3 regions of the Sutcliffiella sp. NPDC057660 genome follow, and region 1 is predicted to be linked to each of the others. Evidence: riboswitches for the same ligand, from Rfam matches in the RefSeq annotation. Region 1 holds a riboswitch; each other region holds the start of a gene.

Evidence for each region. Region 1 has a riboswitch for S-adenosylmethionine ahead of metK (methionine adenosyltransferase). Riboswitches for the same ligand answer to the same signal wherever they lie in the genome.
Region 2: it holds a riboswitch for S-adenosylmethionine, as region 1 does, so the genes downstream of both, ACFVAD_RS14615 (Fur-regulated basic protein FbpA) here and metK (methionine adenosyltransferase) in region 1, are expected to answer to the same signal.
Region 3: it holds a riboswitch for S-adenosylmethionine, as region 1 does, so the genes downstream of both, ACFVAD_RS08120 (sugar ABC transporter substrate-binding protein) here and metK (methionine adenosyltransferase) in region 1, are expected to answer to the same signal.

What each region holds. Positions count from the first base shown of each region.
Region 1 is NZ_JBHVHV010000029.1:9,726-12,897, reverse strand. It holds gene abc-f (ribosomal protection-like ABC-F family protein) at 1-298, shown strand, start outside; gene metK (methionine adenosyltransferase) at 645-1,844, opposite strand; SAM riboswitch class I at 2,018-2,186, opposite strand; gene pckA (phosphoenolpyruvate carboxykinase (ATP)) at 2,452-3,172, shown strand, end outside.
Region 2 is NZ_JBHVHV010000011.1:189,036-192,207, forward strand. It holds gene ACFVAD_RS14610 (DEAD/DEAH box helicase) at 1-1,298, shown strand, start outside; SAM riboswitch class I at 1,386-1,494, shown strand; gene ACFVAD_RS14615 (Fur-regulated basic protein FbpA) at 1,739-1,942, shown strand; gene ACFVAD_RS14620 (multicopper oxidase family protein) at 2,039-3,172, shown strand, end outside.
Region 3 is NZ_JBHVHV010000006.1:126,792-129,963, forward strand. It holds gene ACFVAD_RS08115 (aminotransferase-like domain-containing protein) at 1-1,062, opposite strand, end outside; SAM riboswitch class I at 1,286-1,393, shown strand; gene ACFVAD_RS08120 (sugar ABC transporter substrate-binding protein) at 1,508-2,626, shown strand; gene ACFVAD_RS08125 (sugar ABC transporter ATP-binding protein) at 2,948-3,172, shown strand, end outside.

The DNA of each region.
Region 1 (3,172 bases):
ATATGCTCGTAAAAAGAGAAAAGAATTGGAAAAGGAAAAACCGCAAATAGTTGTTCAAGCTCCGGATAGTAAGAAGGATACTGTCCCTCCCGAACGAGTAAAAAGAAATGCCCCAACTTCCATCGAGCCCAAGAAGATAGAGGCAAAATTGGAAGAACTGGAACTGGCAATATTCCAGTTGGAGGCACAGATGGAAAAAGAGACAGATCTTGCGACCCTGCAAGAGTATCAGGATGACTGGAACATCAGAGAAGCGGAACGCGCCTCCCTCTATGAATTGTTGGAGGATGCGCTTTAAGCATTGTTGAAGCAGGCGATCTATTTCGCCTGTTTTTTGTTGGAGGGCTTGTTTCTTATGCAATTTCGAGTATTCCGCAGTGGATTTTACAGGTAAATTTAAAGATATCAACGGAAATTTTCATATATCCACGTTTTCGGACACTATATCAAAGAGAAAAAAATTATATCAATGAAATTAAAAATATATCCAAGTAAAACAGGCACATATAGATAAAACGCACTTTCCAACAATATTCGACGTCATGGCCCACGACAACCATTCACTGCTCTTAGAAACCAGACACAAAAAAAACTGCCGCCAAACCAGGCACAAAACCTGATTTGGCGGCAGCCACAATAAAAATTTAAGCGTTCGCTTGCTCTTTCAACGCATCCGCTTTATCCACTTGCTCCCAAGGAAGGTCAAGATCGTTACGGCCAAAGTGACCGTATGCAGCAGTCTGCTTGTAGATTGGGCGACGAAGGTCTAGCATTTTGATGATTCCAGCTGGACGAAGGTCGAAGTTGTTGCGCACAAGTTCCACTAGCTTCTCTTCAGATACTTTACCAGTTCCGAAAGTGTCCACTGCGATGGATACAGGCTGTGCTACACCGATTGCGTATGCAAGTTGAACTTCACATTTGTCAGCCAATCCGCTTGCTACGATGTTTTTTGCAACATAACGTGCTGCATATGCTCCGGAACGGTCAACTTTCGTTGCGTCCTTACCGGAGAATGCTCCACCACCGTGACGAGCATATCCACCATACGTATCAACGATGATTTTACGTCCAGTCAATCCAGCATCCCCTTGAGGTCCACCGATAACGAAACGGCCAGTCGGGTTGATGAAGTATTTTGTGTTTTCGTCAATCAAGTTAGCAGGAACTACCGGCTTGATTACGTGTTCTTTCACATTACGTTGGATCTGCTCCAAAGAAATCTCCGGGTGATGCTGAGTAGAGATAACGATTGTATCGATACGTACCGGTTGATCGTTTTCATCATATTCTACAGTTACCTGAGTTTTTCCATCCGGACGTAAGTATGGAAGGATTTCTTCTTTTCTTACTTCTGTTAGGCGACGGGAAAGCTTATGAGCCAATGAAATCGGTAAAGGCATCAATTCCTTTGTTTCATTGCAAGCAAATCCGAACATCAGACCTTGGTCTCCCGCACCGATCGCTTCGATTTCCGCATCTGACATTTGTCCTTCACGAGCTTCCAATGCCTGGTCAACACCCATTGCGATGTCAGCGGACTGCTCGTCGATGGACGTAAGTACCGCACAAGTTTCTGCGTCAAAACCGTACTTCGCACGAGTGTATCCGATTCCTTGGATTGTTTCACGAACGATTTTTGGGATATCTACATAAGTAGAAGTAGTGATTTCTCCAGCAACAAGCACCAATCCAGTTGTTACAGAAGTTTCACACGCTACACGTGCATTTGGGTCATTAGTAAGAATAGCATCAAGGATGGAGTCGGAAATTTGGTCACAAATTTTATCCGGATGCCCCTCCGTTACCGATTCAGAAGTAAATAAACGACGTTGCTTAGTCATTAAAAAAGTTCCTCCTTTTGTATATGAAAAGCGTTTTACCTCTCTTCATGTATAACAGTATGTTTGATACGGATCTCATTTCCTGTTGTGCTGTTCTTTGTTATCTTGTGCAGAATATAAAAAACCTTTCCATAAAGTTGAGGAAAGGTTTGGGTTCAAGAATTAGCCTTTCACTCTTATCGGTCAAGGTCAATGCCTTGCTCAGGTTTAGCACCTTTTCTCAAGCGACAATTTTCTTGTCCAAAAAAATTAGCGAAGTGCTTTTTTCGCGCTCGCCCATTTACCTTTGAGCAGGTTGCTGGGTTTCATAGGGCCTGCCCCTCCACCAGCTCGGAATAAGAGTATCCGTTCAAGGTTCTATATTAGCGTAATAAAAGCTTTATTGTCAACAAAAAACGGCAAATTATTTAAATGAAGAAACAGGAAAAAACATATGCTATCATTAAGTAGATTTGTCCATGTACATAAGCCTCTTTTTCACAAAATGTTAACGGATTCACACTTTATTTCATAAAATAATTTAATTAGTATGGACTATTGGATTAAATGTGTTATACTTTTTAACAGATGAGAAATTAATATACAAGTTGAAGGAGAGTTATCCATGATGAAAACGGTTGGTATTGATAATGGTTTAACTAAATTAATATACGGAAGCAACACGCAAATGCAACTTTCTGTTCCTCAATTAGTGGAGAAAGTATTAAACCGCAATGAAGGCAGCCTGACATCTACCGGTGCCGTGGTTGCTACAACTGGAAAATATACGGGTCGCTCCCCTAAAGATAAATTCATTGTGGAAGAGGATATCTCCAAGGATAAGATTGACTGGGGAACGGTAAACAGCCCAATCTCCGAAGATGTATTCGAACGTTTATATGATAAAGTACTAAACTACTTAGAAAAAAAAGATGAAATTTTCGTTTTCAAGGGCTTCGCAGGAGCGGACGAAAAATATCAATTGCCTATCCAGGTAATCAACGAATTTGCATGGCATAATCTTTTTGCGCACCAGCTATTCATCCGCCCAAATGACGAACAGCTTGCCAAACATGAAACCGCATTCAGTGTTGTCTCTGCACCAAGCTTCAAGGCTGATCCTGCAGTAGACGGTACAAACTCTGAAGCATTTGTCATCATTTCCTTTAAAAAGCGCGTCGTTCTTATCGGCGGTACGGAATATGCAGGTGAAATGAAGAAATCCATTTTCTCTGTCATGAACTACTTGCTTCCTGAGAATGGTATCATGCCGATGCACTGCTCTGCCAATGTAGGGCGTGAAGGCGATGTAGCACTATTCTTTGGTTTATCTGGTACAGGCAAGACAA
Region 2 (3,172 bases), on a different contig from region 1:
CAGGCAGCGGCAAAACAGCAGCATTTGGCATACCGCTTTGTGAACTAGTAGAGTGGGAGGAGAATAAACCCCAGGCACTCGTTCTGACTCCAACCCGCGAGCTTGCGGCCCAGGTCAAAGAGGATATAACGAATATCGGTAGGTTCAAGCGGGTTAAAGCCACCGCGATCTATGGCAAGCAGCCATTTGATAGGCAGAAGCTGGAGTTGAAGCAAAAGTCTCATGTGGTCGTGGGGACACCTGGCAGGGTGCTCGATCATATGGAAAAAGGGACGTTTGACGTGGAGCGTTTAAAGTATCTTGTTATAGATGAAGCAGATGAAATGTTAAATATGGGTTTTATTGATCAGGTGGAAGCCATTATCCAAAAGTTGCCCATCGATAGGGTGACGATGCTATTCTCCGCGACATTACCAGAGGATGTCGAGCAGCTTTCTCATAAATATATGAAAACGCCAACTCATATTGAAATAAAAGGTACAGGAATCACAACAGATAAAATTGAGCATGCAGTTATTGAAGTTCAAGAGAATGAAAAGTTTTCACTGTTGAAGGCTGTTACAACACTGGAGAACCCGGATAGCTGTATCGTTTTTTGTAGAACTCAGATCCAGGTGGATGATGTATATCGTCAACTAGAACGCGCGGGCTATCCTTGCGACAAGCTGCATGGCGGTCTGGTGCAAGAGGATCGTTTCGCTGTTATGAATGAGTTCAAACTAGGAAAATTCCGCTATCTGGTGGCGACGGACGTTGCGGCAAGAGGGATTGATATCGCAAATGTTTCTCTTGTGATCAATTACGACCTGCCGATGGAGAAAGAGAGCTATGTCCATCGAACAGGCAGGACGGCTCGTGCAGGAAATTCGGGAAAAGCCATTACATTCGTTACTCCATATGAAGAAAAATTCCTCGCAGAAATCGAATCGTATATTGGATTTAAGATAGCGAAAAGAGAAGCTCCAACTAAAGAAATGGTTTTTCGGGCAACATCTGAATTTGAAATAAAAATAAATACACGTCCAACTATTAAAGAAGCAAAGAGTGCGAAATTGAACAAGGATATTATGAAGCTCTATTTCAATGGTGGAAAGAAAAAGAAAATAAGAGCGGTCGACTTCGTCGGCACCCTATCCAAAATACCAGGAGTGGCTGCAGGGGATATAGGCATCATCACCATTCAGGAAAATGTCTCCTATGTTGATATTTTGAATGGAAAGGGTCCGATTGTACTGAAAGCGATGAAGCACACCACGATAAAAGGAAAAATGCTGAAGGTCCATGAGGCACGACAATAACTCTTCAATCCACAGTTGACAAATCGGAATCGTCGGGTTTATGATTATCATAACAAATTACTCTTTCCAGTCATAACTTAATAGCGTAACTTATCCAGAGAAGTGGAGGGAATGGCCCTATGAAGCTTCAGCAACAGATTCTATAAAAAGAATACTGTGCTAATTCCAGCAAGCAGTGATGCTTGGCAGATAAGTTGAGGTCTTATTTCTTAAAAAAACCAACCTCTTCTTGTCTCAGACTGGAAGAGGTTTTTTGTATTTTCTATAGTTGACTAGCTGTTGATTGGAGCAATAGGCGAAGACTCCTGCGGGAGGTAGCGTTTAGGGGAGACCCCACAGGCGAAGCCGAGGAGGCTCTCGCAAGCCCCGCGGAAAGCGCAGCCTAGTGCGGAAATCAACAGCGGTGCTAAACGTAACCAAAATTTTAAGGAGTGATGAAAATGGGAGAAATTTTGAAAAATGCGGTTGAAAATCGGCGGTCGGAATTAATCAGTAAGCTCCTCTATTTCCGTGTATTCAAAAAGGAGGATCAGCACCTGTATGAACTGTCCTTATCAGACTTGGAGCAGGAATATAAAAAATACGACCATTACATGCATCCCCATGATGACATGGGATCGATCCAGTGGGTTAAAAGCAAGTAGGAGGATTAATGAGGAGACGGGAACTGTAAAAATAGGGTTAATATGCAAGACAGCCGAATATTCTTTGGGGAGAGCCTATATAAGGGGGAATCAAAAATGTCTGAAACCACAATTGTATCCTCACTTACAAAATTTGTAGATGCACTCCCTATTCCTCCAAAATTAGAACCAGTAAAAAAAGACAACACTTACACCTATTACGAGGTAACAATGAAGGAAACAAAGCAATCCCTTCACCGCGATCTCCCCTCGACAACGGTGTGGGGATATGAAGGAATATTCCCTGGACCGACCATAGAAGTCGACTGTGGGGAGAAGGTATTCATCAAATGGATGAATGCTCTGCCAAAAAGGCATTTGCTGCCAGTGGACTTTACGGTTCATGGTGCCCATAAAGATGTTCCGGAAGTCCGAACAGTCGTTCATGTACATGGTGCAGTTGTGGAACCTGATAGTGACGGGTACCCCGACTCATGGTTCAGTGCAAATTTTGAACAGGTTGGCCCCACATTTACACAAAAAATCTACCGGTACGATAATTACATGAATTCCTGTACGCTCTGGTACCATGATCACGCACTTGGTATTACCCGCCTCAATATATATGCAGGACTCGCTGGGATGTATATAGTACGAAGTGATTTCGAGCGTTCCCTGAAACTTCCCTCATCCGCCTATGATTTCCCTCTTATCATCCAGGATAGATCCTTTCGACCGGATGGTTCTCTCTACTATCCGACACAACCGGATGAACCGGTATCAGGATTGAAAACATCTGTAGTACCGGAGTTTTTTGGCAATACGATTCTGGTCAATGGGAAAGTATGGCCTTACTTGGTAGTAGAACCTCGCAAATATCGTTTCCGAGTAGTCAATGCTTCCAACAGCCGCTTTTATCGAATAAAACTGGACTCAGGACAGCTCATGTATCAGATCGGAACGGATAGAGGTCTGATGGATCGACCGATAGGCATCAGATCCATCACACTTGCACCAGCAGAAAGAGCAGATTTAATCATTGATTTTACTAATCTCGAAGGAGAAAGTATCATCATGACCAATGATGCACCTGCTCCATTCCCTAAGGGGGACAAGGGAAATGAAATTGTAGAAGTAATGAAATTCTTCGTAGAACTGCCACTTCGACATATAGACACCTCCGTCATTCCAGCTTACATGGAAAACCTCTCAAGACTACGGACACATGATGCGACAAAAAAACGTTTTTTG
Region 3 (3,172 bases), on a different contig from region 1:
AGGGATGTATGCCACCCCTTCTGCCATGGCATCTGACAGCATTTCCGCGGTATCGGCTCCGGGGATCTTCACCCAGGCAAAGTAACCTCCTTCAGGCACATACCATGTAACGGATTCTGGCATATTCTCCTTTAGGGCAGAGAGCATTGCCCCACATTTTGCGGAATAAGTGCCCTTCAAAATATCCAGTCTCTTCTCGAAGTCGGTGTTTTCCAGAAAAGCTGCCATCGTGCTATGGGAAAACGGATGATCGAGGTCTTTTTTGAACCACCATTGAGCTGTAATGAAATCATGCGCTGCTGCTACCCACCCGATCCGCATGCCAGGTGCCACGACCTTGGAGAGGGAACCGATATGAAGCACCCGTCCCTCTTTATCCATCGACTTCAATGTTGCGGGGCTTTCGTTGAATGCAAGCTCCCCATAGGCATCGTCCTCGATGATGAGGAAATTGTAGGAGGATGCAAGCTCCAGCAGATGCTTTCTCCGTTCTAAAGTCAGTGTGGTCCCAGTAGGATTTTGAAAGGTCGGGATAGTGTATAGGAAACGCGGCAAAGCGAGGCCGCTCTGTTTTCTTTCTGCCAGCTCTTTTTCGAGTAGATCAGTCTGAAGACCCTGCTCATCAACCGGAATGGAGATGTAATGATCTGTGTAGTTCTGGAAGATTTCCAAAGCCTCCATATAGGTTGGTGCTTCCATTGCAACCACAGCTTCCTCGTCAAGGAGAATCCGGGCAACCAAATCAATCGCCTGGCATGCACCGGAAGTGATCAATAGCTCCTCTTTGGAAACACGCATTCCACGCTCCGCCAATCTATCTTGAATCTGCTCCTTCAGCTTATCGATACGCGGACTTCCTAGATAGTGAAGAGGCAAATCCCGCTCCTCATTAAGGAGGCGCGCTACCGCCGCCTTCAGCTCCTGATCAGGAATAAGCTCTGGTGCAGGATAGCCGGAATTCAGCCGAATACAGTTCTCCGGAATATTTGGCATCCACTCACCAGGCGGACTATTCTTCAGTGCAGCTTTTATATTATTGGAGAAAAAGGATTCAGCGTCCATGTTCACCATTCCTTTCCGGGGACAGGTCCCTTGTCCCCACTCATTTATATTGATTTTAAACTTCTTCCCTGATCAGTTCCAGTAATTCTTGTTTATTTTTTGCAGATTAAATGCTGAATTCCCTTGGTTTCTCCAAATTTTCGGAAAAATAAATTCTTGACATTATTGCTTCAACCAATTAAAGTGATAATTAGAAATTTTTTAATAGAATATACGTTGTATTCTCTTATCGAGAGTGGCGGAGGGACTGGCCCTATGATGCCCGGCAACCGTTCCATATGGAATTGGTGCTAAATCCTGCAGGACATATCTGTGTTCTGAAAGATGAGAGAGGAGCATCCCGATATATATATTGCGGTGAAACCTCTCTTTTCAGGGAGGTTTTTTTATTTTGTAGAATTCCTCCCTGGCCAAAAATAGAAAAACCTAAAGGGGAGTCATGAACATGAAGAAGAAAACAATTGTGAAATCATTTTTTGCCGCAACACTATCATTATCACTACTTTTAACAGGATGTTCCTCCGGGAATTCCGGACAGACTGCAGGAGCCAAGGAAAAGGTTTCCTTTGAAAATGTACCGGAGCGCTTTGCAGATGGGGAAGGTGCGAAGATCAAGGTTATCCGCAAAATCGGCGGCGATGATCATACCGCTCAATTCCTTGCAGGTGCCAAGCAGGAAGGGGAAGCACTCGGTTTTGAAGTGGATGTATTCACCGCAAACGGGGACAGCGCCAAGTTCCACGATGCAATCGAGCAGGCTGTCACTCAGGATTATGATGGGGTCATCCTTTCCCACGGGGACGATGCCGCGACTGTAGAAGGAGTAAAGAAGCTTGTGGAAGCAGGCAAGAGCGTCGTAACGTTTGACTCCAATCCGGATGTCGGAACTGTAGCAGGAGTGACCCAGACCTCTCAGGACGATGAAGCACTTGCGAAATTGGCACTTGATCAGTTGGTGAAGGATTTTAATGGGGAAGCAAATATTGTTTACCTTTGGGTGGACGGTTTTCCTCCAATGGTAAGACGGAACGCAGTCTATAAGGACACGCTTTCTGGCAATCCCGGCATCAAGGAAGTGGAGCGATTCGGTGTGGCAGCTGCTGATACATCCGTTCAGACCCAGAATGCCGTAGCTGCAATGCTGAATAAGCATAAAAAAGGTGAAATCGACGCCATCTTCGCAACATGGGATGCCTTCGCAATCGGTGCGGCACGCGCGATCCAGGAAGCAGGACGTGACGAGATCAAGATCTATGGAATCGATGTATCCAATGCCGATCTTCAGGAAATCCAGGCAGAAAAAAGCCCATGGAAATACACAGCGGCAGTTGATCCGAAACTGATTGGTGCCGTCAACCTGCGACTGCTTGCAAAGAAGCTGGCCGGCGAGGAAACGCCGGAAACCTATGACCTTGAGGCCTCCCTCATTTCCCAAGAGGAGCTTCGCAAATCGGATCAAGCCGTCAATATGGTGAATCTCGCAGATATCATTGAAGGCTGGGGAACCTCCTCCGCATTTGAAGAGGACTGGATGAAGGTACTGAAGGAGCATTATCAGAAGTAGCATAGTGAACGGGCTGTCCGTAAAGTCATCATCTGACTTTTGGGCAGCTTTTCTTGGAAATTAGAAGGGTTTACAAGAAAAAGCTTGGTGTTTGGTAGAAGAATTGGGAAGTTTGCTGGAATTCAAACTTAACGGTAGCAATATCAACAAGGAAAATCGGGTCATTCTAACAGTTTTTTTCATCATTCTAACAGAAAATCCAATCATTCTAACACAGTTAGCCACCATTCTAACAACTTCGTCAAACATTCTAACACAATTACCAATCATTCTAACAACTACCGTTATTCACTTACTACTTTTATGAAAGGAGGACTCAACATGCCCACCCAGGTACTTCAAATGACTAACATCTCCATCGAATTCCCGGGAGTGAAAGCATTAAGTCAGGTCGATTTCACAGCGGAAACCGGTAAGGTACATGCCTTGATCGGAGCCAATGGTGCAGGAAAGTCCACACTGATGAAGGTTCTCTCCGGAGCCTACAGTCACTATACCGGCCAAATTGCGCTTGACGGAAATCTCCTTCCCATCCGCACGCCAAAG